One region of the Streptomyces sp. NPDC025651 genome, then DNA from elsewhere that is predicted to be linked to it. Evidence: riboswitches for the same ligand, from Rfam matches in the RefSeq annotation. Region 1 holds a riboswitch; each other region holds the start of a gene.
The links. A riboswitch is a leader RNA that binds a small molecule or an ion and turns the genes downstream of it on or off. The one in region 1 is predicted to bind cobalamin.
Positions count from the first base shown of each region.

Region 2: linked by a shared signal. The riboswitch ahead of ACZ4D5_RS05405 (ABC transporter substrate-binding protein) and the one ahead of nrdD (anaerobic ribonucleoside-triphosphate reductase) in region 1 are both predicted to bind cobalamin.
Region 3: linked by a shared signal. The riboswitch ahead of ACZ4D5_RS39145 (CoA-acylating methylmalonate-semialdehyde dehydrogenase) and the one ahead of nrdD (anaerobic ribonucleoside-triphosphate reductase) in region 1 are both predicted to bind cobalamin.
Region 4: linked by a shared signal. The riboswitch ahead of ACZ4D5_RS07650 (cobalamin biosynthesis protein) and the one ahead of nrdD (anaerobic ribonucleoside-triphosphate reductase) in region 1 are both predicted to bind cobalamin.

Region 1 is NZ_JBVHLZ010000003.1:117,611-124,819, reverse strand. Features, by position in the region: gene alaS (alanine--tRNA ligase) at 1-2,634, opposite strand, end outside; gene tsaD (tRNA (adenosine(37)-N6)-threonylcarbamoyltransferase complex transferase subunit TsaD) at 2,690-3,751, opposite strand; cobalamin riboswitch at 3,940-4,086, shown strand; gene nrdD (anaerobic ribonucleoside-triphosphate reductase) at 4,065-4,616, shown strand; gene ACZ4D5_RS12795 (radical SAM protein) at 4,616-5,125, shown strand; gene ACZ4D5_RS12790 (DUF1272 domain-containing protein) at 5,231-5,416, shown strand; gene ACZ4D5_RS12785 (endo alpha-1,4 polygalactosaminidase) at 5,443-6,306, opposite strand; gene ACZ4D5_RS12780 (SGNH/GDSL hydrolase family protein) at 6,324-7,209, opposite strand, start outside.
Region 2 is NZ_JBVHLZ010000001.1:1,145,506-1,152,714, forward strand. Features, by position in the region: gene ACZ4D5_RS05395 (hypothetical protein) at 53-271, shown strand; gene ACZ4D5_RS05400 (HAD family hydrolase) at 268-1,398, opposite strand; cobalamin riboswitch at 1,814-1,998, shown strand; gene ACZ4D5_RS05405 (ABC transporter substrate-binding protein) at 2,065-3,099, shown strand; gene ACZ4D5_RS05410 (FecCD family ABC transporter permease) at 3,108-4,382, shown strand; gene ACZ4D5_RS05415 (ABC transporter ATP-binding protein) at 4,394-5,221, shown strand; gene ACZ4D5_RS05420 (MFS transporter) at 5,653-7,209, opposite strand, start outside.
Region 3 is NZ_JBVHLZ010000016.1:149,249-156,457, reverse strand. Features, by position in the region: gene ACZ4D5_RS39150 (acyl-CoA dehydrogenase family protein) at 1-371, opposite strand, end outside; gene ACZ4D5_RS39145 (CoA-acylating methylmalonate-semialdehyde dehydrogenase) at 377-1,876, opposite strand; cobalamin riboswitch at 2,091-2,270, opposite strand; gene ACZ4D5_RS39140 (cation diffusion facilitator family transporter) at 2,415-3,479, opposite strand; gene ACZ4D5_RS39135 (peptidase inhibitor family I36 protein) at 3,657-4,040, opposite strand; gene ACZ4D5_RS39130 (hypothetical protein) at 4,037-4,588, opposite strand; gene ACZ4D5_RS39125 (hypothetical protein) at 4,585-4,962, opposite strand; gene ACZ4D5_RS39120 (amidohydrolase) at 5,195-6,817, opposite strand; gene ACZ4D5_RS39115 (TetR/AcrR family transcriptional regulator) at 6,857-7,209, opposite strand, start outside.
Region 4 is NZ_JBVHLZ010000001.1:1,638,482-1,645,690, reverse strand. Features, by position in the region: gene ACZ4D5_RS07670 (class II aldolase/adducin family protein) at 1-430, opposite strand, end outside; gene ACZ4D5_RS07665 (lysozyme) at 610-1,350, shown strand; gene ACZ4D5_RS07660 (inorganic phosphate transporter) at 1,553-2,848, shown strand; gene ACZ4D5_RS07655 (hypothetical protein) at 2,861-3,085, shown strand; cobalamin riboswitch at 3,193-3,335, shown strand; gene ACZ4D5_RS07650 (cobalamin biosynthesis protein) at 3,444-4,385, shown strand; gene ACZ4D5_RS07645 (cobyric acid synthase) at 4,382-5,929, shown strand; gene ACZ4D5_RS07640 (putative cobaltochelatase) at 5,926-7,209, shown strand, end outside.

The sequences.
Region 1 (7,209 bases):
GACGAAGCCCGGCAGGTCCGTCAGGATCGTCTTCAGGTCCGCGGGGGCGACGCCGCCGCCCTGGGCGATCTCCGGGGAGCCGCCGCCCCGGCCCGCGAGGAGCTGCTCGACCATGGCGCCCGCGGCGAGGCCCGCCGCGCGGGCCGGGGCGTTGACGGTCAGGACGAGGCCGCCCGCGGTGTTGGCGACGGCCACCACGCCGGGGCGTTCGTGCGGGAGGCGGTCGCGGACCGCCAGTGCCAGGGCGCGGGCCTCGGCGGCCGTGCCGTCCACGGTCTCGGTGACCACCAGCGTGCCGCCCGCCTCGACGGCGCGGCCCGCCAGGTCGCCCGCGCGGGCCGCCGTGGCGCGGTCCTTGAGGCGGGCGTTCTCCCGGTCGGCGGCCTTGAGCCGGTCGAGCAGGCCCGCGATCCTCTCGGGCAGCTCGGCGCGCGGCGCGCCCAGCTGCTCGGCGATCCGGGACACCAGGTCCCGCTCACGGGCCAGATAGCCGAAGCCCTCGATGCCGACAGCCGCCTCCAGACGGCGCATCCCCGCGCCGACCGAGGACTCGGCGGTCAGGGCGACCGTGCCGATCTGCGCGGCGCGCTCGACGTGGGTGCCGCCGCACAGCTCGCGCGACCAGGCCCCGCCGATCTCGACGACCCGCACCTTCTCGCCGTACGTCTCGTCGAAGAGGGCGAGCGCGCCGATCTCCTTGGCCTCGGGCAGCGTCATCCAGCGCACGCCGACCGGCAGGTCACGGCGCAGCGCGCGGTTGGCGGCCTCCTCGACGTCGCCCCGGACGGCCGCGGAGAGGGCGCCGCGCCAGGGGAAGTCCAGGCGGAGGTAGCCCGGCCGGTTGTAGGAGCCGGACTGCAGGGCGGTGGGGCCGAGCACCTCGCGCAGGGCGGCGTGCAGGACGTGGGTGCCGGAGTGGGCCTGCCGGGCACCGAGCCGCCACTCGGGGTCGACGGCGGCGACCACGGGGTCCCCGACGGCGAGTGCACCGGCGGTCACCCGCACCCGGTGCACCACGAGACCGGGCAGCGGCCGCTGGACGTCGATGACCTCGGCCTCCCCGGACGCCCCGGAGATCCGGCCCGCGTCGCTGTCCTGGCCGCCCGACTCGGCGTAGAAGGGGGAGCGGTCCAGGACCACGGTGGCGAGCTCGCCCTCGCGCGCCACCGGAACCGTGCCCTCGGCCCCGAGCACGGCGAGGACCGACGACTCGGTCGTCAGCGTCTCCCAGGCCCGCCAGTCGGTCGGGCCGTGCGCGTCCAGGACGGCCCGCAGCGCCGACGTGTCCGTCGCGCCACCGGACTTGCGGGCGCGCGCGTCGGCGCGGGCCCGCTCCCGCTGCTCGTTCATCAGCGCGGTGAAGCCCTCGCGGTCGACCTCGACGCCCTGCTCGGCGGCCATCTCCAGGGTGAGGTCGATGGGGAAGCCGTAGGTGTCGTGGAGCAGGAACGCCTGCGCGCCGGGCAGCGAACGGCCGCCGTCCTCCTTGACCTTGGCGACCGCCGTGTCCAGCACGGTGGTGCCCTGCTTGAGGGTGGCGCGGAAGGCGTCCTCCTCGCCGTACGCCTGGTCGGCGATGCGGGCGAAGCCGTCGGTCACCTCGGGGTAGCCGGGCGCCATGCAGTCACGCGCCACGGTCAACAACTCGGGCAGCGCGGGATCGTGGAAGCCGAGCTGACGCATGGCCCGCACCGAGCGCCGCAGGATGCGCCGCAGGACGTAGCCGCGCCCCTCGTTGCCCGGGGCGGTGCCGTCGGCGAGCAGCATGAGGGCGGTGCGCACGTGGTCGGCGACCACGCGGAGCCGCACGTCGGACTGCGGATCGGCGCCGTAGCGGACGCCGGCGATCTCGGCCGCGCGGTCGAGGACGGGGCGCGTCTCGTCGATCTCGTAGAGGTTGTCCTTGCCCTGCAGGAGCGTCGCCATCCGCTCCAGGCCCATGCCGGTGTCGATGTTGCGGCGGGGCAGCTCGCCCAGGATCGGATAGCCGGACTTGCCGGGCCCCTCGCCGCGCTCGTACTGCATGAAGACGAGGTTCCAGAACTCCATGTACCGGTCCTCGTCGACCGCGGGCCCGCCCTCGCGGCCGAGCGCGGGGCCGCGGTCGTAGTACAGCTCCGAGCACGGCCCGCAGGGCCCCGGCACCCCCATGGACCAGAAGTTGTCCTCGTCGCCCCGCGCCACGATCCGCTCGTCGGGCAGCCCTGCCACCTCGCGCCAGATCGCGCGGGCGTCGGCGTCGGAGTGGTGGACGGTCACCCAGATCCGCTCCGGATCGAGCCCGTAACCGCTCTCGTTCCGCGCCGCGGTGGACAGCTCCCAGGCGTAGGCGATCGCCTCCTCCTTGAAGTAGTCGCCGAGGGAGAAGTTGCCGTTCATCTGGAAGAACGAGCCGTGCCGCGTGGTCTTGCCGACCTCTTCGATGTCCAGGGTGCGGATGCACTTCTGCACGCTGGTGGCGCGCGGCCACGGCGCCTGCTGCTCCCCGGTGAGGTACGGCTTGAACGGCACCATGCCCGCGTTGACGAACAGCAGGGTCGGGTCCGGGGTGGGCAGTGGAGCGCTGGGCACGACCGTGTGGCCGCGCGCGGCGAAGAAGTCGAGGAAGCGGCTGCGGATGTCGGCGGTACGCAAGGTGGGTCTGCTCCGTGGGTCGGTGCGTCAGAGGGTCGTTCTCACCGGGCGATGCTCAGACGGGGAGAGGGGCGGCGGGACGGGCCAGTGGGGTCAGCGAGGCGTACTCCAGTGGCGCCGACGGGTCGATGGACACGTTCAGCGGCGCGGGCTCGGCACCGGCGCGCACGAGCTGGTCGCCGACGGCCGCGATCATCGCGCCGTTGTCGGTGCACAACGTCATGGGCGGCACGCGCAGTTCGAGCCCGGCCGCGGCGCACCGCTCCTCCGCCAGGGCCCGCACCCGCGAGTTCGCCGCCACGCCGCCCACCACGATCAGCGTCCGCACGTCGTACGCGCGGCAGGCCGCGAGGGCCTTGCGGGTCAGCACGTCCGCGACGGCCTCCTGGAGCGCGGCGGCGCCGTCGGCGACCGACGGCTCCGCGCCGCGCAGGCGGTGCTGCTCCACCCAGCGCGCCGCGGCCGTCTTGAGCCCGGAGAAGGAGAAGGCGTACGGATCGTCGCCGGGCCGGGTGAGCGGGCGGGGGAAGGCCACGGCCTTCGGGTCGCCGTCCCGTGCCGCGCGGTCGATCGCGGGGCCGCCCGGGTAGGGCAGGCCGAGGATCCTTGCGACCTTGTCGAAGCACTCGCCGGCGGCGTCGTCCAGGGTGTCGCCCAGGTGCAGGATCGGCTCGCGCACCAGGTCCCGCACGAGGAGCAGCGAGGTGTGGCCGCCCGAGACGATCAGCACCACGCACGGCTCGGGCAGCGGGCCGTGTTCGAGGGTGTCCGCGGCGACGTGCCCGGCCAGGTGGTGCACCCCGTACAGCGGGACGTCGGCGGCGTAGGCGAGGGTCTTGGCGCCGGCCAGGCCCACCTGCAGCGCGCCCGAGAGGCCGGGCCCCGTGGTGACGGCGACCGCGTCGATCTGGGCGAGGCGCAGGCCCGCCTGGTCCAGGGCCTCGCGCACGACGGGGTTGAAGGAGTGCAGATGGGCGCGGGCCGCGATCTCCGGCACGACCCCGCCGAACCGCGCGTGCTCGTCCATGCTCGACGCCACCACGTGCGCGATCAGCTCGCCGTCGCGCACGATCCCCGCGCCGGTCTCGTCGCAGGACGACTCGATTCCCAGGACCACAGGTCCGCCCACTGCACATCTCCTTCTGCGTTATTGCTGCAACTGCAATATATGTGCAATAAGGCTCGGGTCGGAGGCCGCGTATCTGCGGCAAGGGGTCGGCGGGAGTCCGCCGGTCCCAAAGCCCCGCCCTTGAGGCCGAACGTCACCCACCATGTCGTGCCCGGCATGTCGGCCATTCCGCCAGATGTAGTGTTTCGCCAGTCGGTTCGGCGGACGTCATCGGACGGCCGCCGAGGCAACAGGGAACCCGGTGCGAACCCGGGGCTGCCCCGCAACGGTGAGCGGCCGCACAGCGGCCCGAGCCCGACACCTGCCGACAGCCTCCCGCACGGATGGTGGAGTCCAGGACCGGACCGGCCACCTCTGCAACCTGGAGGCGACCCCGGCCGAGGGCACCACCTACCGGTTCGCCAGGGAGGACAGGCGCCGCTTCCCCGCGATCCTCCAGGCCGGCACGGACGAGCACCCCTACTGCACCAACTCCACACAGCTGCCCGTCGGTTGGACCGGCGACCCGTTCCAGGCGCTGGAGGCGCAGGACGAACTGCAGACCAAGTACACCGGCGGCACCGTCCTGCACCTCCACATGTCCGAGCGGATCTCCGACGCCCGGGCCTGCCGCGCCCTCGTGCGGCGCTCGCTGGAACGCTTCTCGCTGCCCTGCCTGGCCGTGACCCCGACCTTCTCGATCTGTCCCGGCCACGGCTACCTCGCGGGCGAGCAGGCCAACTGCCCGAGCTGCGGCGGCACATGCGAGGTCTGGACGCGGGTCATGGGCTACCACCGGCCCGTGACGTCCTTCAACGTCGGCAAGAAGGGCGAGCACGCCGAACGCGTGCACTTCCGGGAAGCGGCGGCGTGATGCGCGTCGGCGGCTGGGCGCGCCTTTCCAGCTGCGACTGGCCGGGGATGCTGACCACCACCGTGTTCTGCCAGGGCTGCCCGTGGCGCTGCGGCTACTGCCACAACCCCGGGCTGTTGGACGGCGTGGTGTTCTCCGGCTGCGAACCGCTGCTGCAGGCCGGACTCGCGCGGGCCATGCGCGAGGTGCGCGCGCTCGGGTTCGGTGTCGGGCTGCACACGGGCGGCGCCTTCCCGCGCCGCTTCGCCGCGCTCCTGGAAGCCGGACTGCTCGACTGGGTGGACTGCGACGTCGAGGCGGCCCCGGACGCGTACGACCGTGTCACCGGCGCCCGCAACAGCGCGCCGCCCGCGCTGCGCAGCCTGCGGCTCCTGCGGGACTCCGGAGTGGCGCACCAGCTGCGGACGACCGTGGACCCCGAACTCCTGGACGGCGCCGACGTCATGGAGCTGCGGGGGTGGCTGGCGGGGGAGGGACTGGACGGGCACGTGTGGCAGGAGGCGCGGTGAGGTGGCCCGATCGTAAAGATCTCTGGCTCTCCCGGACGCTTTCCGGCAGGCGGCGGACACGGAGGATGGAGGTCTGGATCCGAGAGGGCTTGGAGAGGACGATCAATGGCTCTGGAGATGCGCGACCGCTGCGAGCGGTGCGAGGAAGCGGCCCTGCCGCACGACGCGCCCGCCCGCATCTGTTCCTACGAGTGCACCTTCTGCGTGCCGTGTGCCGACGCCATGCGGGACGTCTGCCCCAACTGCGGGGGCGAGCTGGTCACCCGCCCCCGCCGCGCGGTGGCCGCCTGAGGCCGTGCCACTGCCGTCGGCCGGTGTCAGCAGTGCCGGTACACGTATCCGTCCTCGTCGGCGGGGCGCACGTCACGGTCGCGCAGGGTGATGGACAGGCCCTTGCCCCAGGTGCGGCAGGCGGCGTCGAAGTCCTTCTTCTCGTACTCGACGTCGAAGACCTTCCCGTCGTACGCGGACCTGAAGTCGGAGCACTCCTTGTAGGCGGCGCACTCCTCGGTCACGGCGAAGTCGAAGCCGATCCGGTCGTGCCGACCGAGGAGGTCGGTGGTGTTCTTCTGGGCGATGGCCAGGCCCCGGTCGTGGGCGCGGCGCGCCAGGAGCTCGGCGAAGGCCGCCGCGTCGTCGGGGGTGAGGCGGCCGTCGGAGCGCTCGTAGGAGTCGAGGTTGTCGGGCTCGACCGCGTCGAAGCCGGACTCGGCACAGCCGTCGATCCACTTGCCGACGATCGCGGCGAGCCGCGTGCGCTTCTCGGCGGTGGAGATGTCCAGCAGGGGCTCCTGCCAGTCCTCGTCGACGACCGGCTCCCCCTCGTCGTCGCGGAGGATCAGCTCGGGGTGCTCGCGCTCCCACCAGCGCGCGGCGTCCTTGCCGGGCTGGGCCTGGAAGGCGTTGACGTAGCAGATGTTGTAGAGGCCCCGGACGGGTTCGGCGGTGCGGTCGCGCGAGACGGCGCGCACCTTCGACGGGGGCGGGTAGGGGCCGCCGAGCTGGTAGTCGAAGGAGGCGTCGACGGGCGGCTGCCGGATCCGTTCGGCTTCGCCGCCCTCCTCGCCCTCGCCGCCTGACGAGCAGGCGGCGAGGGCGAGGAGCAGCGCGACGGCGACTTTGGCGCGCACGACGCCGTTCGTCCGCGAGGGGCGGTCTTTCCTGGTCTTGATCCCGATCACCTGACCAGGGTCGCAGGTCAGGGAAGGTTCAGAACCTTCTGCGTCTGCTCGGCCATGCCCGCCTCACCGGCGGCGTTGGGATGCACGGGAACGAAGTTCGTGCCGAACAGGACCGGCTCGATCCACCGCTGGTCGGCCGGGCGGCACGCGTCGTGCGCGTCGGACGCGGCGGCCATGTCGACGAACGTCGCGCCGGTCTCCCCTGCGGCCCGCTGCGCCGCGCCGTTCAAGTGCGCCTGCAGATCGCGCAGATAAGGGATGTCCCCCTCCGCGACGGGCAGCTTGGCGAAGCAGCCCGGTACGGCCTTCGCGGGAGTGATCCACGGGTAGCCGAGGATCGCGACCTTCGCCTTCGGGGATCTGGCCTTGATCTGGTTGAGGGCGGTCCTGATCGCCGGGTACGTCTTCGACTCGACCTGGTCCTTGAAGGTGTTGCCGTAGATGTTCTTGCACGGGCTGCCCTTGCCGCCCGTGACGATGCCGGCGCTGCCGCAGGCGAGGATGGCGCCGATGAAGGTGTTGTTGTCGTTGCCGCCGATGGTGAGCGTCACCAGCTCCGTGTCGCTCTTGAGGGCGTCGAACTGCGGGGCCACGCCCGGGTACTGGGACGTGGTGAAGTCCTTGGTCTGGGCGCCGCCGCAGGTGACGTCCGTGAGCTTCGCGCCGAGCGAGGCGGCGAGGAGGCGCGGGTAGTTCTTCGACGTACGGGCGCACAGCAAGGGCGCCTGGGGATCCAGGGGGAGCACGCCGGACCCCGCGCTGTAGCTGTCGCCGAGGGCGACGTAGCGCAGCGGCTCCGTGGCGTCGGCGGTGTCGGCGGCGGCCGGTCCCGCGCCGAGGCCGAGGGCGGCGATTGCGGTGACGGCGGCAAGGGCCGCCGCGGTGCGATGCTGTGCGGGCATC
Region 2 (7,209 bases), on a different contig from region 1:
CCGGCGCCGAGATCCTCGCGGCCACCGGCGCGGTCCCGCCGAGCGTGTGGCGGTGGCGAGCGCCGCGGGGCACGGTGTCGTCGTGGTGCAGGGCACCGACCCCCTGGAGGAGACCGGCCCCGGATCCGAGAGCGACATGCTCGGGCGCGGCCTGCTCCCCGCGGGCGACCTGGACGCGCCGAAGGCCGGACTCCTGCTGCACGCCCTGCTCGCGGACGGCGCCGACCGTGCCCAAGTGGCCGACGCCTTCCGGGCGTTGACCGACCGCTAGCCGATCTGGTCCGGGGTGACCGTCAGCCAGCGCTTGTCGGCGGTCACCTTCTGGCCCAGCTCCCGCTGGCGCTGCGCGTTCTTCTTCTTCATCCCGTCGAGCTGCTTCATGTACGCGTCCTTGCGGTTGACCCAGACCCGTACGCCGCCGTGCTCCACGTCCGCGGAGTGGAACAGCATCGGGCCGTCGCTGACCGGGGTGTCACCGGCGGCGAGGAGCGGCTTCCTCCACTCGTCGATGTACGTGTTGATCGCCGCGGGCTTGCCCTCGTACCAGGTCAGCGGCGCCCACAGGTTCGGCGTCAGCTCGCGCTCGCCGAGCTTCTCGCGGTCCTTCTCGCCGAAGCGGCCCTCGGCGATCTCCTTGCGGGAGGTGGTCACTTCACCCGTCTTGCGGTCCTTGAGCTGCATGGAGACGCCGATGACGTTCTGCGGCTTCACGCCGTAGCCGTACTTCGGGTCGCCGAGGACCATGCGCACCAGGTCCTCGGCGGCCGCGCTGACCACGTACACCTCGATGCCGTGCGAGCGCAGCGTCTTGTAGAGCTGCTGCATGCCGCGCGAGAACTCCGGCGCCTTCACCTCGGTCTTCGTGAGCTTCCCGCCCTCGTAGTACTCGGCGGGGATCGGCTTCTTGTACGCCAGGAGCTCGTCGACGTACCCCTTGAGCTCGTTCAGCGTGAAGCCGGAGAAGATCTGCGCGGCCCACGGGTAGCAGACCTGGTCGTCCACCTCGCACAGCCGGTTGTAGTAGCTGTAGAGGCTCTCCTTGTGCCCGGCCTTGTCCTTGAAGGGGATGACCTTCAGGGACGGGTCCATCGTCTTGCGGGTCAGGACGCCCTTCATCTCCAGGAACGGCAGCAGCGACTCTTCGAGGTCGTTGCGGTATGTCGTGTTGTCCGCGTCGAACACGGCGTACGCGCCCTTGTGGTCGTTCTTCGCGATGACCTTGCCGAGCTGCTTCGCGACGGGCTTCGGCCAGTGCGACAGCTCACGGGCGGTGGCCGCCGAGGTGTCGGCGGCGCCGGCCTCGCTCGTCGGCCACAGCGTGCTGCCCGCGAGGACGGCGGCGGCCAGCGCGCCCGTGGTGCCGATGACGGCCAGCTTGCCCTTTGCCCGTACTGCCATGTCTCTACGTCCCTGCCGTTCCCTGAGAGCGATGCGCGGCCCCGTCCGGAGCGGCGCGCAATGCTATGGGGCGACGCCGGCATTTCCCATGATCGAAGTCACCGTGCGCAGGGGGCATGGGGCAGGGGAACACGGGTAGCCGAAGCGGACGCCGGGACGGTGCGGGGCGACCGTGTGCGAGAGCCCTGCGCGGGGCTCGCGTGCCGGACTCACGTGCCGGGTTCGCGTGCCGGGCCGCCAGGCCGAGGACGCCCTGTACGCGAAGCTGACCGCGGCGGGCGTGCGGATCGCGGGCGAGACGAGGACAAGCCGTACGGCAGCCGGGAGTTCGGCACCCTCGATCCGGCGGGAAACCGCTGGTCGTTCGGCACCTACCGGGGCGAGCCGAGGCCCGGGCCGACCCTCTGGACAGGCGTGATAACTTGCGCAAGCCAGTCAAACCCACACCTGGGCCAGGGAATCCGGTGAGAATCCGGAACTGACGCGCAGCGGTGAGGGGGACGGGCGGGGCCACGGCCACTGGGCGTCTTCGGACGCCTGGGAAGGCGCCCCGCCCGGCCGATCCCGAGTCCGAAGACCTGCTGGCGCCTCCGCTCGCACACCGGGCGGCGGAGGTCGTGACGCAGGCCAGGCTCCGCGTATGAGCCGTGAGACTCAAGGGATCACGTGTCCTCGAAGAACCGCCGTATACGTACGTTCGCCCTGCTCGGCGCCGGAGCGCTCGCACTCACCGCGTGCGGCGGCTCCGCGGAGAAGACGGCGGGCAAGGACGCGAAGGGCTATCCCGTGACGGTCGCCTCCTGCGGCAAGGAGGCCGAGGTCGAGGCGCCGCCGCGGCGGGCCGTCTCCCTGGACCAGGGATCCACCGAGATCCTGCTCTCGCTCGGCCTCGCCGACCGCATGGTGGGCACCGGCACGTGGACCGACCCGGTCCTGAAGAACCTGGCCGAGGACAACGCGAAGGTGGAGCGGCTCTCCGACCGCTACCCGGCACTGGAGAAGGTCCTCTCCAAGGAGCCCGACTTCGTCAGCGCGTCCTTCCTCTACACGGTCGGCAAGGGCGGCGTCGCCGACCGGATGAAATTCACCGAACTCGGCGTCCCCGTCTATGTCTCGCCCACCGACTGCGCGGGCAAGGACAACGACGGCGGCGGCGACGGCAAGCGCGTCAGGACGCTGACCATGGACACCGTCTACGGCGAGGTGCGGGACCTGGCGAAGGTCTTCGGGGTCGAGAAGCGCGGCGAGAGGCTGATCGATGAGCTGAAGGGCCGGACAGCGAAGGCCACGAAGGACATCGACGCCTCCGACGTGACGCTCCTGTACTGGTTCGCCAACTCCGACGCCCCGTACATGGCGGGCTGCTGCGGCGCCCCCGGGATCATCACCCGCGAGCTCGGCGCGAAGAACGTCTTCGACGACACGCGCGAGGAATGGCCGCAGATCAACTGGGAGACGGTCGCCGACCGCGACCCCGACGTCCTCGTCATCGGCGACCTCACGCGCAAGTCGCAGTCCGCGGAGAGCGCCGATGCGAAGATCAAGTTCCTGGAGACCAACCCGGCGACGAGGAACCTGACCGCCGTGAAGAAGAAGCGCTACGTCCTGCTGAGCGGCCAGGCCATGAACCCCACGATCCGCACGGTCGACGGCGTCGAACAAGTGGCGGCGGGTCTACGGAAGTTCGGACTGACGAAGTGACGCCCGGCATGCGGGGCGAGCCCTCGCGCCCGCCGACGTCCACGGCGGGCGACGCGGCCGCGCCGGCGCGCGGTGCCGCTGCGGCGGCTGACGCGGTCGCGGCCCGGGGCGTCGGCTCGGTGTCCGAGGCCGCCCCCGCACCCGCCGTCCCGCCGGTCGCGTCTGCCGTCCCGCCGGTTGTATCTGCTGTCCCGCCGGTCGCGTCTGCCGTCCCCTCGGCCGCACCCGCCCTCCCTCCGGCCGCACCCGCCCTCCCCTCGGTCCCCGGTGTCCTGCGGCAAGGGCTGCTGTGGCTCGGGGGCCTCGGGGTGCTCGTGGTGTCCGTGGCCGTTGCCGTCACCATCGGGCCCGCGGACATCTCCGTGCCCGACGTGTGGTCCGCCGTCGCCGCGCACCTGGGGTGGGGCGAGGCGCGGCTCACGCCGATCAGGGACGGCATCGTGTGGAACCTGCGGATGCCCCGCACCCTGCTCGCCGCGGTCTGCGGCGCCGGGCTCGCGGTCTGCGGGGCCGTCATGCAGTCCCTGCTCCGCAACCCCCTCGCCGACCCCTTCGTGCTCGGGGTGTCGTCCGGGGCGTCCACCGGAGCCGTCGCCGTCGTCGTCCTCGGCGTCGGCGGGGGAGCGCTGTCGGTCTCGGCCGGTGCCTTCGTGGGCGCGCTCTGCTCGTTCGCCCTGGTGCTGCTGCTCAGCCACACCCTGGGCGGCACGACGGACCGGGTCGTCCTGTCCGGCGTCGCGGCCATGCAGCTCTTCTCCGCGCTGACGTCGTTCGTCATCCTCGCGGCGGGCGACGCGGAGACCACGCGCGGCGTCATCTTCTGGCTGCTCGGCTCGCTCAGCGGGGTCGGCTGGACGGACGTGTGGCTGTGCGGGGCGGTGCTCGCCACGGCGCTGCTGATCTGCCTGTCCCACGCCCGCACGCTGGACGCCTTCGCGTTCGGCCAGGAGGCGGCGGCGACCCTGGGCGTCCGGGTGGCCCGCACCCGCCTCGTCCTGCTCTGCACGACCGCGCTGCTGACCGCGGCCCTGGTCAGCTCGGCGGGCGCCATCGGCTTCGTCGGCCTGGTCCTGCCGCACGCGGCCCGCGCGATCGTCGGCTCCGGTCACGCGCGCCTGCTCCCGGTCACGGCACTCGCGGGCGCGGTCTTCGTGGTCTGGGTGGACACGCTGGCCCGCACGGTCCTCGACCCGCAGGAGGTCCCGGTGGGCGTGGTGACCTCGCTCATCGGCGTACCGGCGTTCGTGGCGGTCCTGTACCGGACGCGGAGGGCGACGACATGACGTACGAAGCGATGCCCTCCGAAACGGCTTCCCTCGCCCCCGAAGCCCAGCCTCCGGACACCGTCGGCCTCCGCGCCGACCGCGTCACCCGCGAAGCCGGTGGCCGGCTCGTCGTGGACGGGGTCAGCCTCGCCCCGCCCGCCGGTGCCGTGGTCGGCCTGCTCGGGCCCAACGGCTCCGGCAAGTCCACCCTCCTGCGGATCCTCGCCGGAGTCCTCGCCCCGGCCTCCGGAGTGGTCACCCTGGACGGCCGGCCGCTGGCCGACGTCGGCCGCCGCTCGGTGGCGCGCCGCGTCGCCGTGGTCGAGCAACACGCCTCCACGCAGGCCGAGTTGACGGTACGAGATGTCGTACGCCTCGGCCGCGTCCCGCACCGCCGCGCCTGGTCCGCCCCCACGCCCCACGACGAGCGGGCCGTGCGCGAGGCCCTGGAGCGCACCGGTCTGACCGGCCGGGCCGCCCAGTCCTGGCACACCCTCTCCGGCGGTGAGCGCCAGCGCGTCCAGATCGCCCGGGCCCTCGCCCAGGAGCCCCGCGAGCTCCTCCTGGACGAACCCACCAACCACCTGGACATCCAGCACCAGTTGGAGCTGCTCTCCCTGGTGAGCGAACTCCCCGTCACCAGCGTGATCGCGCTGCACGACCTCAATCTGGCGGCGATGTTCTGCGACCACCTGCTGGTCCTGAAGGAGGGCACGGCCCACGCGGCGGGGACACCGGCCGAGGTGATCACCGAGAAGCTGATCGCGGAGGTGTACGGGGTGCGGGCGGTGGTGACGCCGGACGGCGAGGGCGGCCCGGACGGAGGCAGACCCTCCGTCCGCTTCCTGCGGGGTTGAGCTTCGGAGTTCGAACCTGCGGGGCTGAGCTTCGGAGTCTGAGCCTGCGGGGTTGAGTCCCGGAGTCTGAGCCTGCGGGGGTTGAGCCTCGGAGTCCGCTTCCTGTGGGGTCGAGCCTCGGAGTCCGGGCCTGTGGGGTCGAGCCTCGGAGTCCGGGCCTGCGGGGTTGAGCTTCGGAGTCCGGGCCTGTGGGGTCGAGCCTCGGAGTCCGGGCCTGCGGGGCTGAGCCTCGAAGTCCGAGTCTGCGGGGCTGAGTCCCGGAGTCCGAGCTCTCGCGGCTGAGCCCCGGAGCCCGAGCCCTCGTGGCTGAGCCCTTGCCGCCGGGGGACTCCAGTCGCCGGGGACTCCAGTCGCCGCCGACTCCAGCCCTCGGGGAACCCCGGCCGCCGGGAACCCCGGCGGCCGGGGGGGAAGGCGGCCACCACACCCCCTCACTCCTCCGACGCCCCGATCGGCCGCACATGCCGCAGCAGCGCCAGCGCCAGCCCCGCGAGGCCCACCAGCAGTACGGCGCTGATGAGGGCCACCGTGCCGACCCCGGTGGCGAAGGCGCTCCGGGCGGCGTCGGCGAGCGCTCCCGCGGGCCCCTCCGGCAGCCCTTCCGCCGCGCCCCGCACGGCGGCCAGGCTCTCGCGCGCCGCCTCGGCGGTCCGGTGCGGGACGGCCTCCAAGGCGTCCGCGTCGGCCAGTTGGGCACGGTAGACGGCCGTGCCGACGCTGCCGAGGACGGCGACGCCGAGCGCCGCGCCGAGTTCGGCGCCGGTCTCCGACACCGAGGCCGCGGCACCGGCACGCTCCGGGGGCGCCGAACCCACGATCATGTTCGTGCCGAGCACCATCAGCGGGCCGAAGCCGAGCGTGACCACCATGCTGCCCGCGGCCAGCAGGACGGGCCCCGACGACGCGTCGACCCGTGAGATCACCAGGAATCCCGCGCTCGCGAGGAGCAGCCCGCCCGCGATGACGTACGCGGGCCGCACCCGGCGCGCGATCCGCGGGGCGAGGCCGAGCCCGGCGAACGTGCCCGCGACGAACGGAATCATCCACAGCCCCGCGGGCACCGGCGAGAGCCCCTCGACCAGCTGCAGGTACTGCGTGAAGAACAGCGTCAGCGCATGCAGGGTGATCATGCCGAGCAGAAAGACGACGAGCGCACCGCTGAACGCCCGCTCGGCGAAGAGCCCCAGGTCGAGAAGGGGATCGGTCAGGCGCCGCTGCCGCACCACGAAGACCCTGCCGATCACGAGCCCGGCGGCGACCAGGGCGAGGGGGACGGGGGCGAGGCCCTCCCGCGCCAGCTCCTTCAGCCCGTGGATCACCGGCAGGATCGCGGCCAGGGAGAGGGCGACGCTGAGCGGGTCCAGGCGCCCGGACGCGGGGTTGCGGTGCTCGGGCAGCAGCGCGGGCGCGCAGACCAGGAGCAGCGCCATCACGGGCACGCCGAGCAGGAAGACGGACCCCCACCAGAACCGCTCCAGCATCACGCCGCCCACGACGGGTCCGATGACGGCGCCCACCGAGAACGCCATCATCCACAGCCCGATCGCACTCGCGCGCTGCGCGGGCCGCTTGAACATGGTGGTGATCAGCGACATCGTCGACGGCAGCACCGTCGCGCCCGCGATGCCGAGCAACGCCCGTGCGGCGATGAGCAGTTCGGCGCTGGAGGCGAACGCGGCGAGCACGGACGCCGCGCTGAACGCGGCGGCCCCGAGCATCAGCAGGCGGCGCCGCCCGATGCGGTCCCCGAGCGTGCCCATCGTGACGAGGAACCCGGCGAGCATGAAGGGGTAGATGTCGGCGATCCACAGCGACTGCGTGCTGTGGGCGCCGAGATCGGCGCCGAGGGTGGGCAGCGCCATGTAGAGGACGGTGAGGTCCATGGAGAGGAGGAGCGCGGGAAAGGCGAGGACGGCGAGGCCGATCCATTCGCGGGGGCCCGCGGGCGGTGGCTGCGGGTCGGTGCCCGAGGCGGTGTCGGCATACGT
Region 3 (7,209 bases), on a different contig from region 1:
CACAGGCCGGGCAGCCAGCGGGCGCGCTGGCTCTCGTCGCCGTAGCGGTCGATCATCCAGGCGACCATGTTGTGGATGGAGAGGTATCCGGCGATGGAGGGGCAGCCGGTGGCCAGGGCCTCGAAGACGAGGGTTCCGTCGGTGCGGCCGAGCCCCGAACCGCCGTGTTCCTCGCGTACGTAGACACCGCCGAGGCCCAGTGCGGCGGCCTTGCGCAGTACGTCGACGGGGAAGTGCTTGTCGCGGTCCCAGGCGACGGCGTGCGGCGCGAGGTGTTCCTCGGCGAAGTCGAGCGTGACCTCGGCGAGGGCGAGCTGGTCCTTGGTGAGGGCGAGTTGGCCCTTGGCGAGGGTGCCGTTCGGCGACGTCATCGCGGTCATCCCATCGTGGGGATGGTGAAGTCGGCGCCTTCCCTCGCTCCGGATGGCCAGCGCGAGGTGACGGTCTTGGTGCGGGTGTAGAAGCGGATGGCGTCGGGGCCGTGCTGGTTGAGGTCGCCGAAGCCGGAGCGCTTCCAGCCGCCGAAGGTGTGGTACGCCACCGGGACCGGGATGGGTACGTTGACGCCGACCATGCCCGCGCCGACGCGGCGGGAGAAGTCGCGCGCGGTGTCGCCGTCCCGGGTGAAGATGGCGACGCCGTTGCCGTAGGAGTGCTCGGTCGGCAGGCGCAGGGCCGCCTCGTAGTCGGCCGCGCGGGACACGCACAGGACGGGGCCGAAGATCTCCTCGCGGTAGATCCGCATGCGCGGTGAGACCCGATCGAAGAGCGTGGGCCCGGCGAAGAAGCCGTCCGCGTGTCCGGGCAGGGTGAAGTCGCGTCCGTCGACGACGAGTTCGGCTCCTTCGCCCACGCCGATGTCGACGTAGCGGCGTACGCGGTCGAGGGCTTCGCGGCTGACCAGCGGGCCGAAGTCGGCCTCGGGGTCGTCGGAGCGGCCGATGCGCAGCTCGGCGACGCGTTCCTTGAGGCGGGCGACGAGCGCGTCCGCGGTCTCCTCGCCGACCGGCACGGCGACCGAGATGGCCATGCAGCGCTCCCCCGCCGAGCCGTATCCGGCGCCGATGAGGGCGTCCACGGCCTGGTCGAGGTCGGCGTCCGGCATCACGATCATGTGGTTCTTGGCGCCGCCGAAGCACTGGGCGCGCTTGCCGTTCGCGGCGGCCGTGGCGTAGATGTGCGCGGCGATCGGGGTGGAGCCGACGAAGCCGAGGGCCTGGACGCGGGAGTCCTCGAGGAGGGTGTCCACCGATTCCTTGCCGCCGTTGACGACGTTGAGGACGCCGGGCGGCAGGCCCGCCTCGAGGAAGAGCTCGGCGAGCCTGAGCGGTACGGAGGGCGCGCGCTCGGACGGCTTGAGGACAAAGGAGTTGCCGCAGGCGAGGGCGGGCGCCGCCTTCCACAGCGGGATCATCGCGGGGAAGTTGAACGGGGTGATCCCGGCGGTGACGCCGAGCGGGACGCGCAGGGAGTGCACGTCGATGCCGGTGCCGGCGTTGTCGGTGAACTCGCCCTTGAGCAGGTGCGGGATCCCCGCGGCGAACTCCACGACCTCCAGGCCGCGTTGCAGGTCGCCATGGGCGTCGGAAACGGTCTTTCCGTGCTCGCTGGACAGCAGGCGGGCCAGCGACTCCCGCTCCCCTTCGACGAGTTGGAGGAACCTCAGCAGCACGCGGGCGCGCCGCTGGGGGTTCCACTCGCCCCACTCGCGCTGCGCGGCAGCGGCATCGGCGATCGCCGCGGTCGTCTCCGCGCGCCCGGCCAGCGGCACCTGCGCCTGTACGGAACCGGAGTTGGGGTCGTAGACATCGGCGAAGAGTCCGGACGTGCCGGACACGTGCTTGCCGCCGATGAAATGTGTCAGTTCACGGACCATGAGAGCCTGCTCTCGTCGGGTGAGATCCGGGGATGGCACGGCAGACCGACGGCGGCACCGGGGTGGGGGTGCGCGGCCGGGAATGACGTGGGACGCGAAGGCTCAGGAGCCGTCGCGGAGTCGGGGGGCGTCAGGGGCCACCGCTCGCTCCGCCGGTTCACCTGGGTCGTGGGTACGGACCGGTGCCATGCGTGTCTGCTCCATCCTCGTGGACAACACGGAACACCCCGCGGCCGGTATCCTGACTCCCGGATCAGCGCGCGTTCTCCCGCCTTCCCGACGGCACTTGTCCGTCAGTGGCGCATCGCTCCACGAGAACGCGCTCCCCGGTCACAGTGGCGGGACCGCGCCGGATTCACACCGGCTTCCCTGCACCGCGGGCTCTGGTCACGAACATATAGTTGGACGTCCTAGTAAGTCCACCCCGACTTACACGAAGGCCGGAAGCAGCGCCTCCGCCACCGCCTCGACCGAGGGCGGGAAGACCTCGGCCTGCTCCAGCAGTTGCGGGCGGCGGAGTAGGGCGGGGCAGGGACGTTCAGGTCGGTGCGTGGTGGGCCAGCGCGTGGTGCGGGTCCTGCTCGCCTTCGACGGGCGCGGGGTCGGCGTGGACCAGCGCCGCGGTCAGCCGGGGCACCGCGTGCAGCAGCGCGTGTTCGGCGTCGACCGCCACCTGGTGCGCCTCGCGCACGCCGAGTGAGCCGTCCACGAAGACCGCCACTTCGGCGCGCAGCCGGTGCCCGATCCAGCGCATCCGCAGCTCGCCGACACCCCGTACGCCCGCCACGTCCAGGAGAGCCCGTTCGGCCGCGTCGACCAGCGCGGGATCGACCGCGTCCATGACGCGCCGCAGGACCTCGCGGGCGGCGTCCCGCAGCACCAGCAGGATCGCGGCCGTGATGAGCAGCCCGACCACCGGGTCGGCGAACCGCATGCCCAGGGCTGCGCCGCCCGCGCCGGGCAGCACGGCCAGCGAGGTGAATCCGTCCGTGCGGGCGTGGAGTCCGTCGGCGACCAGCGCGGCCGAGCCGATCTCGCGGCCGACGCGGATGCGGTACCGGGCCACGCATTCGTTGCCGACGAAGCCGACGAGCGCGGCGGCCGCCACGACGGGGACGTGCTGCATGTCCCGTGGGTTCAGAAGCCGTTCGAGGGCCGTCCACCCGGCGAACGCGGCCGAGGCGGCGATGGTGAGCACGATGACGAGGCCCGCGAGATCCTCGGCCCTGCCGTATCCGTACGTGAAGCGACGCGTCGCGGCCCGCCTCCCCAGGACGAACGCGATGCCGAGCGGCACCGCGGTCAGGGCGTCCGCGGCGTTGTGCACGGTGTCGCCGAGCAGGGCGACGGAGCCGGAGACCACGACGACCACGGCCTGTGCGAGGGCCGTGAGCCCCAGCACGGCGAGCGACATCCAGAGCGCCCGCATCCCGCGCGCCGAGCTCTCCATGGCGGTGTCGACCTTGTCGGCGCTGTCGTGGGAGTGCGGCACGAAGAGATGCCGCAGGCGGCGCCGGAGGGAATGGGCGTGGGGGTGGGAATGGGCGTGGGGGTGGGGGTGTCGATGCGGGTGAGGGTGCTCGTGGTCGTGGCGGTCGCTCACGTGGGGCCCCTTCCAGTACGCGGACTTCCAGTACGCGGACGGCGCCCCTCATTGTGTGCGTACGAGCGCCCGCGAGGCGTGCGTATGGCTACACGCATGCGGCCCTCACCTGCGCATCTTTCGCACCGGCACGGTGCGAGGTCCCTGCGGTGTCGCTGTGGGGCGACTACCGCGCGCTCAGCAGCCCATCGCCCACGTGTGGGAGTCGCCGCGGTCGTTGGCGGTGGCGTTGTAGCCGACCTCGTCGCCCGGGCGGAGGCAGATCGTCATGTCGCCGCCGGTGGAGGGCCACTGGACGGCGTCCTCGTGGACCTGGACGTGGTCCTTGACGCCGGGTCCGGAGATCCCGTGGTTCGCCCAGGAGGAGTCCTCGTCGGCGATCCAGCTCTCCCACCATTCGTCGTCGCCCGATGCGTTCATGCGCTGGCCGCCGAAGTTGGCCTCGGTCCAGGCACAGAAGTTGCCGCTCGGGCAGTCCGCCGCCGACGCGGGTGCGGCCGTGGTCAGACCCATGCCGGTGGCGAGCAGAACGGCGGCGAGCAGGGCTACGGGGTGTTTCATGAAGGGTTCCTTTCCTTGCCTACTGCGGTGAGTGAGTGGTGCTGCGCGGACGGCCCGTCGAGTTCTGCGGTGAGCAGTTCCCGCGCCTCGGCGAGTGCGTGCGCGCGCATCTCCCGGTAGGCGGCGCGGTCGCTCGGCAGGGCCTTGGACTTGAGGTTGTTGACGTGGGTGACCGCCCGGAACCAGCGGCGCTGGTCGCCGTAGAGACGCCGCTCCGCGGTGGCCAGGCAGCCGTCGGTGTGGTGGCCGATGACGTGCCCGCTGGGCAGCTTGAGCCTGAGCTCGGTGGGGCCGGTGCCGAACAGCGCGCGGTCGACCCGGCGGGCTTCGGCCGCGTCGGAGGGCGGGCGGCCGGGGCGCGGCGGGGTGAGTCCGCGACCGGTCAGGCAGCGGTCGGTGAGCAGGAGTTGCGCTGCCTTGAGGGTGTCGTCCGGGCTGAGCGAGACGGTCGGTTCGCGGGGCGTACCGCAACCGGCCAGGCCGGCGAGCGGGGCCAGCAGACACAGCGCCGTGAGCGCAGCGCCGCGCGTGCGCCGCCCGGGGTTCACCCCTGCTCGCAGTCAGGGTGTCGGCCGGTGTCGAGGGCGTCGAACTCGTCCCACCACTCCCAGCCCCCCGAGTGGTCGGCGCCGTGGATCCTGCGCCGCGGACAGGGTCGCGGACTCGGGACGTGCGGGGCGTACACGGTCGTGTCGACCTGTGAGCCGGACGACTTGGCGTGGCGGTGCGCGCGGTCGGCGGGCACGGCGAATCCGCCGGCCGCCCGGTCGCGGCGCCAGGCGCCACCCGCCCCCGCCTCTCCCGGCTCGGGCCAGGAGCAGACCTTCCCCGGCGCGCCCCCGGCCGGGGGCGCGAGCGGAGGTGACGCGGTCGGCGCGGGTACCGCGAGGGTGCCGGACACGGCAAGGACAGGGCGGCTCAACAGGGCCTCCGGGTGCGACAGCTGGACGATGCACGCGCTGCCTTCCCGGGCGTTGCCGCAGGCAAGCGCGGCGCCCGGAGACGTCACTCGAAACAGCGAGTTGTCATATCGCGGCGAGCACGGCCCACGGCACGCACGCCCACCTCTGGCCCCGCGTCTTCCCCCCCGAACCCCGCACCCGGCCCCGGCCCCGGCCCCGGCCCGGAGAGCTTCGCCCGGCCGACGAGGCGCGCTACACGGCCTCGTCCCGGTGCGTGGGCCGGCCGTCCAGGACCGTCAGGAGCACCGGCAGGTCCGGCAGGTCGGTGGCGGCGGTGGTGAGCGGGTCGTCGGCGAGGACGGTGAGGTCGGCGCGGTGGCCGACGGCGATGCGCCCCGCCTCGTGCTCCTCCCCCGCCGCGCGGGCCGCGTTGACGGTCATGCCCCGCAGCGCCTCCAGGGCGGTGAGCGCCTGCTCGGGGCCGTGCGGGGCCTGGTCGAGGTCGCGGCTCGGGCGACGGTGGCGGGCGCCCGCCATGACGGCGAGCGGCGGGTAGGGGGCGATGGGCCAGTCGGAGCCGAGGACGACCGTGGCGCCCGAGTCCCACAGGTCGCGGCAGCGCCAGGCGCGCGAGGCGCGCTCCTCGCCGAGGCGGCGCGACCAGTTGTCGGTGTGGTCGGCCCGGGTGAAGTCGCAGCAGTGGGTGGGCTGCATGGAGGCGATGACGCCGAGTTCGGCGAAGCGGCCGAGGGTGTCGTCGGGCACGGTCTCGATGTGCTCGATCCGGTGCCGCACGTCTCGCCCTCCTGCGGCCATGGCCTTCTCGACGGAGTCCAGGGCGTGGCGCACGGCCGCGTCCCCGATGGCGTGGGTGGCGGTGGGCACGCCCGCGCGGTGGAGCGCGCCGATGACGTCGGTGTACGCGGCCGGGTCGGGCCAGAAGGCGTGCGTGGACTCCCCGTGGCAGTCGGGGCGTTCGAGCCAGGCGGTGCCGTTGTCGATGGTGCCGTCCATGAAGAGCTTGACGCCCGCGGTGCGCCACAGGGCGCCGCCCGTGCCCTGCCGCTCGATGAGCGCGCGCAGCCCGTCGGCGTCGGTGCCCGGCTGGCACCAGGGGGCGACGCGCAGCCGCACCGGCAGCTCGCCCGCCGCGTCCAACTCGGCGTACAGCGCGAGGCTTTCGCCGTTCGCGTCCATGGCGTGCCCGCCGGTCAGACCTGCGGCGGCCATGGCGTTCAGGGCCGCGGCGAGCCGGGCGCGGCGCTCGCCGTGCGTGGGCCGCGGAGCCACGCGCTCGACGAGTTCGCAGGCTGCGTCCTCCAGGAGCAGCCCGGTGGGCCGACCCGCTTCGTCGCACACGACCTCGGCCGCCTGGTCGAAGGTGCGCGGGCCGTCGACGCCGGCGAGTTCGAGGGCGCGCGGGCTGGCCACCATGGAGTGGGCGTCGAAGAGTTGGAGCAGGGCCGGGACATCGTCGAGGACGGGGGCGAGGGCCTCGGCGGCCACGGGGCGGTCCCCGAAGACGTTCGGGTCGAGGCCCCAGCCGCGCAGCCACGCGCCGGGGGCGAGCGTCCCGACCTCACGGGCGAGCGCCTCGCGCACCGCGGCCAGGTCGGCGCAGCCCGACAGGTCGAGGCCGTCGGTCAGCTCGGCGCCGGAGACGGGGTGGAGGTGCCCGTCGACCAGGCCGGGCGTCACGACGGCGCCCTTCAGGTCGATCACCGTCGTGGCGCAGTCCGCGAGCGCGCGTACGTCGTGGTCGTCGCCCAGCGCGGAGATCCGCCCCGCGGACACGGCCAGGGCGGTCTGCGGCAGGAACCCTCCGGTGGCCGGGTCGAGCAGACGGGCGCAGAGCAGGACGAGAGGGGTGGACACCAGGGGGCTCCTCGGGGCGGGGTCGGCGGGTGACGGAGGTCAGTGCTGGGCGGACGTGTCGGGGTCGGCGGTCAACGTCCCGTACTCGAGCCCGAGTTCGCGCTCGGCCGTGGTGACCGCCATCCGCCTCACCGCTTCGGGGCGGTTGCTGACGTCGGTACTGGCGTGGGTGCCGAGACCGTCGAGCACCACCAGAATCTGAATGGCCGTCACATCGGGGTCGGCGGTGCGGAATTCGTCGCGCTCGACGCCCTCACGGATGAGCCCGGCGAGTCGCCCGCGCCAAGCGGCCTCCTGCTCGGCCACGCGGTCGCGGAGCACGGGGCGGTAGCGCCTGAGATGCCGCGCGTTGATCCAGAGTCGGCTGATGTCGTCGTACGCCTCGCCGCTCG
Region 4 (7,209 bases), on a different contig from region 1:
ACTCCTCGGTGCCGTACAGGGCGTACGGCGCGACCCGGGGCGGGCCGCCGAGGACGCCCGCCATGTAGTGGACCGCCGGGAGCTCCTTGACCAGCATCGAGACGGCCGTGGCGTGCACCGCGTGGGTGTGGACCACCGCCCCCGCGTCCGTGGCGCGGTAGATCGCCAGGTGCATGGGCAGCTCGCTGGTCGGTGAGAGCCCGCCGACGGTCTGCCGGCCTTCGAGGTCGACGCCGACCACGTCCTCGGGCCTCAGCCGGTCGTAGGGGACCCCGCTCGGAGTGACCAGGACCGTGTCGCCGACCCGCACCGAGACATTGCCCGACGTGCCGACGACCAGGCCGTCCTTCACCGTCCTGCACGCCGCGTCGACCAGCTCACGCCAGGCCTGCCCGATCACGTCCCGCTCCCTGCCCCGCTGCTCAGTCATGCGGTGATCCTGCCAGCCGGAGCCTGTGCCCGGGAGTCCGTACGCGGGGAGTCCGCGGTGCCACATATGGGCATACATCCGCCTCTGGCAATGATTGGCTGGCGATCGACGGGCATCGGATGATCTTCCAGTACTCTCTGGGAGATTTGCCGTGCACGTCGCCATCTCCGGGGGGAACCATGGCTCGTGAACACAACCCGTCCCGTCGCCGCGCCCGCTTCATCACGGCATCCGTGGCGGCCGTGGCCATCGGCGGGACCGCCCTGACCGAGATTCCGGTTTCGGCCGCGGGCAAGCCGCGGGGGCACGACGTCTCCTCGCACCAGAAGAAAGTCGACTGGCAGAAGGCCAAGAGCAAGGGCGCGCGGTTCGTCTACGTGAAGGCGACCGAGTCGCACACCTACCGCAACCCCTACTTCACCCAGCAGTACAACGGCTCCCGCGACGCCGGCCTGATCCGCGGCGCGTACCACTTCGCGCTGCCGCACAAGTCCTCCGGCAGGACTCAGGCCGCGTACTTCATGAACCACGGGGGCCGCTGGAGCGCCGACGGCCGGACGCTGCCGCCCGCGCTGGACATCGAGCACAACCCGTACGGCAAGAAGAAGTGCTACGGGCTCGGCAGGACCAGGATGGTCAACTGGATCCAGTCCTTCAGCAACGAGGTCAAGCGGCAGACGGGCCGCCGCCCGGTGATCTACACGACCACCAAGTGGTGGAACGACTGCACCGGCGGCAGCCGGGCCTTCGCGTCGAACCACGCCCTGTGGCTCGCGCGCTGGTCGTCGTCGACCGGGTCGCTGCCCAGGGGCTGGTCGTACTGGACGTTCTGGCAGTACGACAACGGCGGCGGACTGCCGGGTGACCAGAATCTCTTCAACGGCTCGACGAACCAGTTGAAGCGGTTCGCCCGGGGGTAGGCGCAGCAGGGCGGAGGCCGACACTCCGCCCAGATTCCGGGCCCCGCGCCGTCACTCCGTACGATCTTCGTCAGGCACCTGATGAATGCGGAGTGACGGCGCTCCGCTTCGGGTCACTGCACGGCCCGACCCAGTTCACTTTCCGTTCACCCAGGTTGCCTACGTTCCACATGCCACTGACGTCCAACAGAAGCCTGGGTAAATGGAACACATCACGCTTCTCCTCGGGATCGTGATCGTTACCGCTCTCGTGTTCGATTTCACGAACGGTTTCCACGACACTGCCAACGCGATGGCGACGACCATCTCGACCGGCGCTCTGAAGCCCAAGACGGCGGTGGCCATGTCCGCCGTGCTCAACCTCGTCGGCGCCTTCCTCTCCGTCGAAGTCGCCAAGACGATCTCCGGCGGCATCGTCAACGAGGACGGCCTCAAGACAGAGGTCATCTTCGCCGCGCTCGTCGGCGCGATCCTCTGGAATCTGCTGACCTGGCTGGTGGGCCTGCCCTCCAGCTCCTCCCACGCTCTCTTCGGCGGCCTCATCGGCGCCGCGGTCATGTCGATGGGCTGGTCGTCGATCAACGGCGGCACGGTCGTCACCAAGGTCCTGCTGCCCGCCATAGCGGCGCCCCTCGTGGCGGGTCTCGCCGCGATGCTGGCCACGCGCCTGACGTACCGCATCGGCCGCAACACCGACACCAAGGCGACCGCCAAGGGCTACCGCGCGGGCCAGATCGCCTCCGCGGGCCTCGTCTCGCTCGCCCACGGCACGAACGACGCGCAGAAGACCATGGGCATCATCACGCTCGCCCTGGTCACCGGCGGTGTCCTCAACCCCGGCGCGAACCCCCCGATGTGGGTCATCGTCTCGGCCGGCGTGGCCATCGCGCTCGGCACCTACCTCGGCGGCTGGCGCATCATCCGCACCATGGGCAAGGGCCTCACCGACCTCCAGCCGCAGCAGGGCTTCGCCGCCCAGACCAGCGCCGCGACGGTCATCCTGGCCTCCTCGCACCTGGGCTTCTCGCTCTCCACCACCCAGTCCTGCTCCGGCGCCGTGATGGGCGCGGGCCTCGGCCGCAAGGGCGGCGTCGTCCGCTGGTCGACCGCGACCCGGATGTTCGTGGCGTGGGGCCTGACCCTGCCGGCCGCCGGTCTGGTCGGCGCGGGCGCCGAGTTCCTCACCAAGCAGGGCTCCTGGGGCATCGCGGTCACCGCCGCGATCCTGGTCGGCGGCTCGGCCGTGATCTGGGCGCTCTCGCGGCGCAACGCGATCGACCACACCAACGTCACCGACGACGAGATCCGCCACGACGACACCAAGGGCGCCGAGCCCGCGGGCGTCGTGACCACCGCCATCGCCGCCGTGACGCCGCCCCCGGCGGGCGCGATGGCGACCGCGGGCGCCGCCTCCGACGACCCGGTCAAGGCCGCCACGGCCCCGACCACGACCACGACCGGCGCCATGGCGGACCCCGCCAGGCCCGCGACGGTGTAAGGACAGATCAGCATGAGCATCGACTGGGCAGCTCTCGGCTCCGTCTTCGGAGTCAGCCTCGCGGTGACGGTGGCCCTGGTGGGCCTGTTCACCCTCGGCATCGTCGGCCTCTCGAAGCAGGAGACGGCGTCGGCCTCCGGCGGCGGCTCCGCGGCCCTGGCCCGCACCGGCGCGTACGCCTGCTTCGCGCTGTGCGCGGCGGCCGTCGCGTACGGGATCTATCTGATCGTCGCCTGACGACCGGAGTCTTCGGTGGGGCGCGGGGCGTGCGAACGCCTCGCGCCCCACTGCCGTGTGTGGGGCTCCGCACACTCTCCCGCCGCAGGTCAACGGCGAGTTGACGGGCGTTCGCGGGGCGTGGTGGACTGCCGGGGCCAACTACGGCGGCAGAAGAGGAAGCCGGTGCGAATCCGGCGCGGTCCCGCCACTGTCATCGGGGAGACGCTCCCCGCAAGCCAGGAACTCTCGCCGCCGCATCACGTCGAACCAGGGCGCGGACACCCTGAGTGAGGACACATCGCCATGCTCGGCCGCCCGGTGCCGTTCCCCTTCCTGAGTACGAGTTCTCTCCTCAGTACGGCTGCGGGCTGAGCCCATGAGTGCCGATCGCGACTTCGCGTACGGCGCCGCCGTCGGCCTCATCGGCGACCTGCTGCTCGGCGATCCCCGCCGGGGACATCCGGTCGCCGCGTTCGGGCGTGCGGCGGGTGCCGTCGAGCGGGTGCTGTGGCGCGACCACCGCGGGTGGGGCGCGCTGCACGCCGTGGTGTGTGCCGGGGGTGCGGCGGGTGCCGCCGCCCTCGCTTCTTCTCTCGTACGCCGCTCACGTGCCGGATCCGTCGCGCTGACCGCCGCCGCGACCTGGGCCGTGGTCGGCGGGACCTCGCTCGGGCGTGAGGCGCGGGCCATCGGCGGCGCCCTCGAGGCCGGGGACGTCGAGGTCGCGCGGGAGCGGCTGCCGCATCTGTGCGGGCGGGATCCTCAGGCGCTCGACGCGGACGGGATCGCGCGGGCCGTGGTCGAGTCCGTCGCCGAGAACACGTCCGACGCCGTGGTGGGGGCGCTGGTGTGGGGGGCCGTCGGCGGGGTGCCGGGACTCGTCGCCTTCCGCGCCGTCAACACGCTCGACGCGATGGTCGGACACAAGTCGCCCAAGTACCGGCGGTACGGGTGGGCTTCCGCCCGCGCCGACGACGTCTTGGGGTGGCCGGGGGCGCGGCTCACCGCCGTGCTGGCCGTTCTCGCGGGGGATTCGCCCTCGGGGGCGGTGCGGGCCTGGCGTGCGGATGCGCACAAGCACCCCAGCCCCAACGCGGGGCCCGTCGAGGCGTCCTTCGCGGGGGCGTTGGGCGTACGGCTGGGTGGGACCCTCTCGTACGCGGGGCGGGTGGAGCATCGCCCCGTCCTCAACGGCGCCTTGGGACGGGACGTACGGGTCGGGGACATCGAGCGGGCCGTGCGGCTCTCTCGGCGGGTCGGCTGGCTGGCGCTGGGGGTCGCGGTGGCGGCCGCCCGGCGGAAACGGAGAGACGCATGAGTGGCGGACTTCTGGTCGCCGGGACCACCTCTGACGCCGGGAAGAGTGTGGTCACCGCCGGCATCTGCCGGTGGCTGGCCCGCAAGGGTGTGTCCGTCGCGCCGTTCAAGGCGCAGAACATGTCCCTCAACTCCTTCGTCACGCGCGAAGGGGCCGAGATCGGGCGGGCGCAGGCCATGCAGGCGCAGGCCGCCCGCGTCGAGCCGAGCGCGCTGATGAATCCCGTGCTGCTCAAGCCGGGCAGCGACCGGTCGAGTCAGGTCGTGCTCATGGGCAAGCCCGTGGGCGAGATGAGCGCGCGCGGGTACCACGGGGGGCGCCAGGCGGCGCTGCTCGACACCGTCGTGGGATGCCTGGAGGAGCTTCGGGGCAGCTATGACGCCGTGATCTGTGAGGGCGCGGGCAGTCCCGCCGAGATCAATCTGCGGCGTACCGACATCGTGAACATGGGGATCGCGCGCGCCGCCCGCTTCCCCGTGCTCGTGGTCGGGGACATCGACCGGGGTGGGGTCTTCGCCTCGTTCTTCGGGACGACCGCGCTGCTCGCCGCCGAGGACCAGGAGCTGGTCGCCGGGTACCTGGTGAACAAGTTCCGGGGCGACGTGTCGCTGCTCGAACCCGGGCTCGACATGCTGCACGGCCTCACCGGGCGGCGCACGTTCGGCGTGCTGCCGTTCCAGCACGGCCTCGGCATCGACGAGGAGGACGGGCTGCGGGTGTCCCTGCGGGGCGCCGTGCGGGAGTCCGTCGTCGCGCCCCCGGTCGGCGAGGACGTGCTGCGGGTCGCCGTGTGCGCCGTACCCCTGATGTCCAACTTCACGGACGTGGACGCGCTGGCCGCCGAGCCGGGTGTCGTCGTGCGGTTCGTGGACCGGGCCGAGGAGCTCGTCGACGCCGATCTCGTGGTCGTGCCCGGGACGCGGGGCACCGTCCGCGCCCTGCGGTGGCTGCGCGAGCGCGGGCTCGCCGACGCCCTGGCGCGCCGGGCGGCCGAGGGGCGGCCCGTGCTCGGCATCTGCGGCGGCTTCCAGGTCCTCGGCGAGCACATCGAGGACGAGGTCGAGTCGCGGGCCGGTTCCGTGGACGGGCTCGGACTGCTGCCGGTGCGGGTGCGGTTCGCCCGCGAGAAGACCCTCGCGCGGCCGGTGGGCGAAGCACTCGGGGAGCGCGTCGAGGGATACGAGATCCACCACGGCGTGGCCGAGGTCGCGGGCGGGGAACCCTTCCTCGACGGCTGCCGGGTCGGCGAGGTGTGGGGCACGCACTGGCACGGGTCGCTGGAGAGCGACGCGTTCCGGCGGCGGTTCCTGACCGAGGTGGCGCGCGCGGCCGGGCGGCGCTTCGTGCCCGCGCCCGACACCAGCTTCGGCGTGCTGCGCGAGGAACAGCTCGACCTGCTCGGCGATCTGATCGAAGAACACGCGGACACGGACGCGCTGTTGGGCCTGATCGAGAACGGCGCGCCGGGGGGCCTGCCGTTCATCGCGCCCGGAGCACCGCCCGCGCCGTCGGCAGCACCAGAACGTGCCAAGGAGGCCCTGTGAGTACCCCGTACCCGTTCACCGCCCTCGTCGGGCAGGACGACCTGCGGCTCGCGCTCTTGCTGAACGCCGTCTCGCCCGCCGTCGGCGGCGTCCTCGTACGGGGCGAGAAGGGCACCGCCAAGTCCACCGCCGTACGCGCGCTTTCGGCGCTGCTCCCGGAGGTGCCCGTCGTCGCCGGGTGCCGCTTCTCGTGCGATCCTGCGGCCGCCGACCCGAACTGCCCCGACGGACCGCACGAGTCGGGCGGAGACACCGCGCGGCCCGCCCGTATGGTGGAGCTGCCCGTCGGCGCGTCCGAGGACCGGCTCGTCGGCGCCCTCGACATCGAGCGGGCACTCGCGGAGGGCGTGAAGGCCTTCGAGCCCGGACTGCTCGCCGACGCGCACCGCGGCATCCTGTACGTGGACGAGGTCAACCTCCTCCACGACCACCTGGTCGACCTGCTCCTGGACGCCGCCGCGATGGGCGCCTCGTACGTGGAACGCGAAGGTGTGTCCGTGCGGCACGCCGCGCGGTTCCTGCTCGTCGGCACCATGAACCCCGAAGAGGGCGAGCTGCGGCCGCAGTTGCTCGACCGGTTCGGTCTCACCGTCGAGGTGGCCGCCTCGCGCGAGACCGACCAGCGCGTCGAGGTCGTGCGGCGCAGGCTCGCCTACGACGACGACCCCGAGGGCTTCGCGGGACGCTTCGCCGAGGACGAGTCCGCGCTGCGGGCGCGCGTCGTGGCGGCGCGTGCGCTGCTCCCCCAGGTCGTCCTCGGCGACGGCGCGCTGCGGCAGATCGCGGCGACCTGCGCGGCGTTCGAGGTCGACGGCATGCGCGCGGACATCGTGATGGCGCGCACGGCGACGGCGCTGGCCGCGTGGGCGGGCCGCACCGACGTGCAGAGCGAGGACGTGCGCCAGGCCGCGCTGCTCGCGCTGCCGCACCGCAGGCGCCGCAACCCCTTCGACGCTCCGGGCCTCGACGAGGACAAGCTCGACGAGACGCTGGAGGAGGCACGGGAGGACGAGGCCGACGACGCGCCCGAGGGCGACGACGACCCCGACGGCGGCGGCCCCGACGACGGTCCTGGCGGAGGCGGCGGGCAGCCGCCGGCCGGGGACGGCCCCGACTCTCCCGGCTCCTCCGAGTCCCCCTCCCCCGAACTGCCGTCGCAGAGCCAGGATTCGGGCACCGACGAGGCGCCGGCCCCGCAGGAGCCCGCCCCGGCCCCGGGCGGCGCAAGCGGCGAGCAGCAGGCCGTGCGCGCCGCCGAGCCCTTCCGTACCAAGATGCTG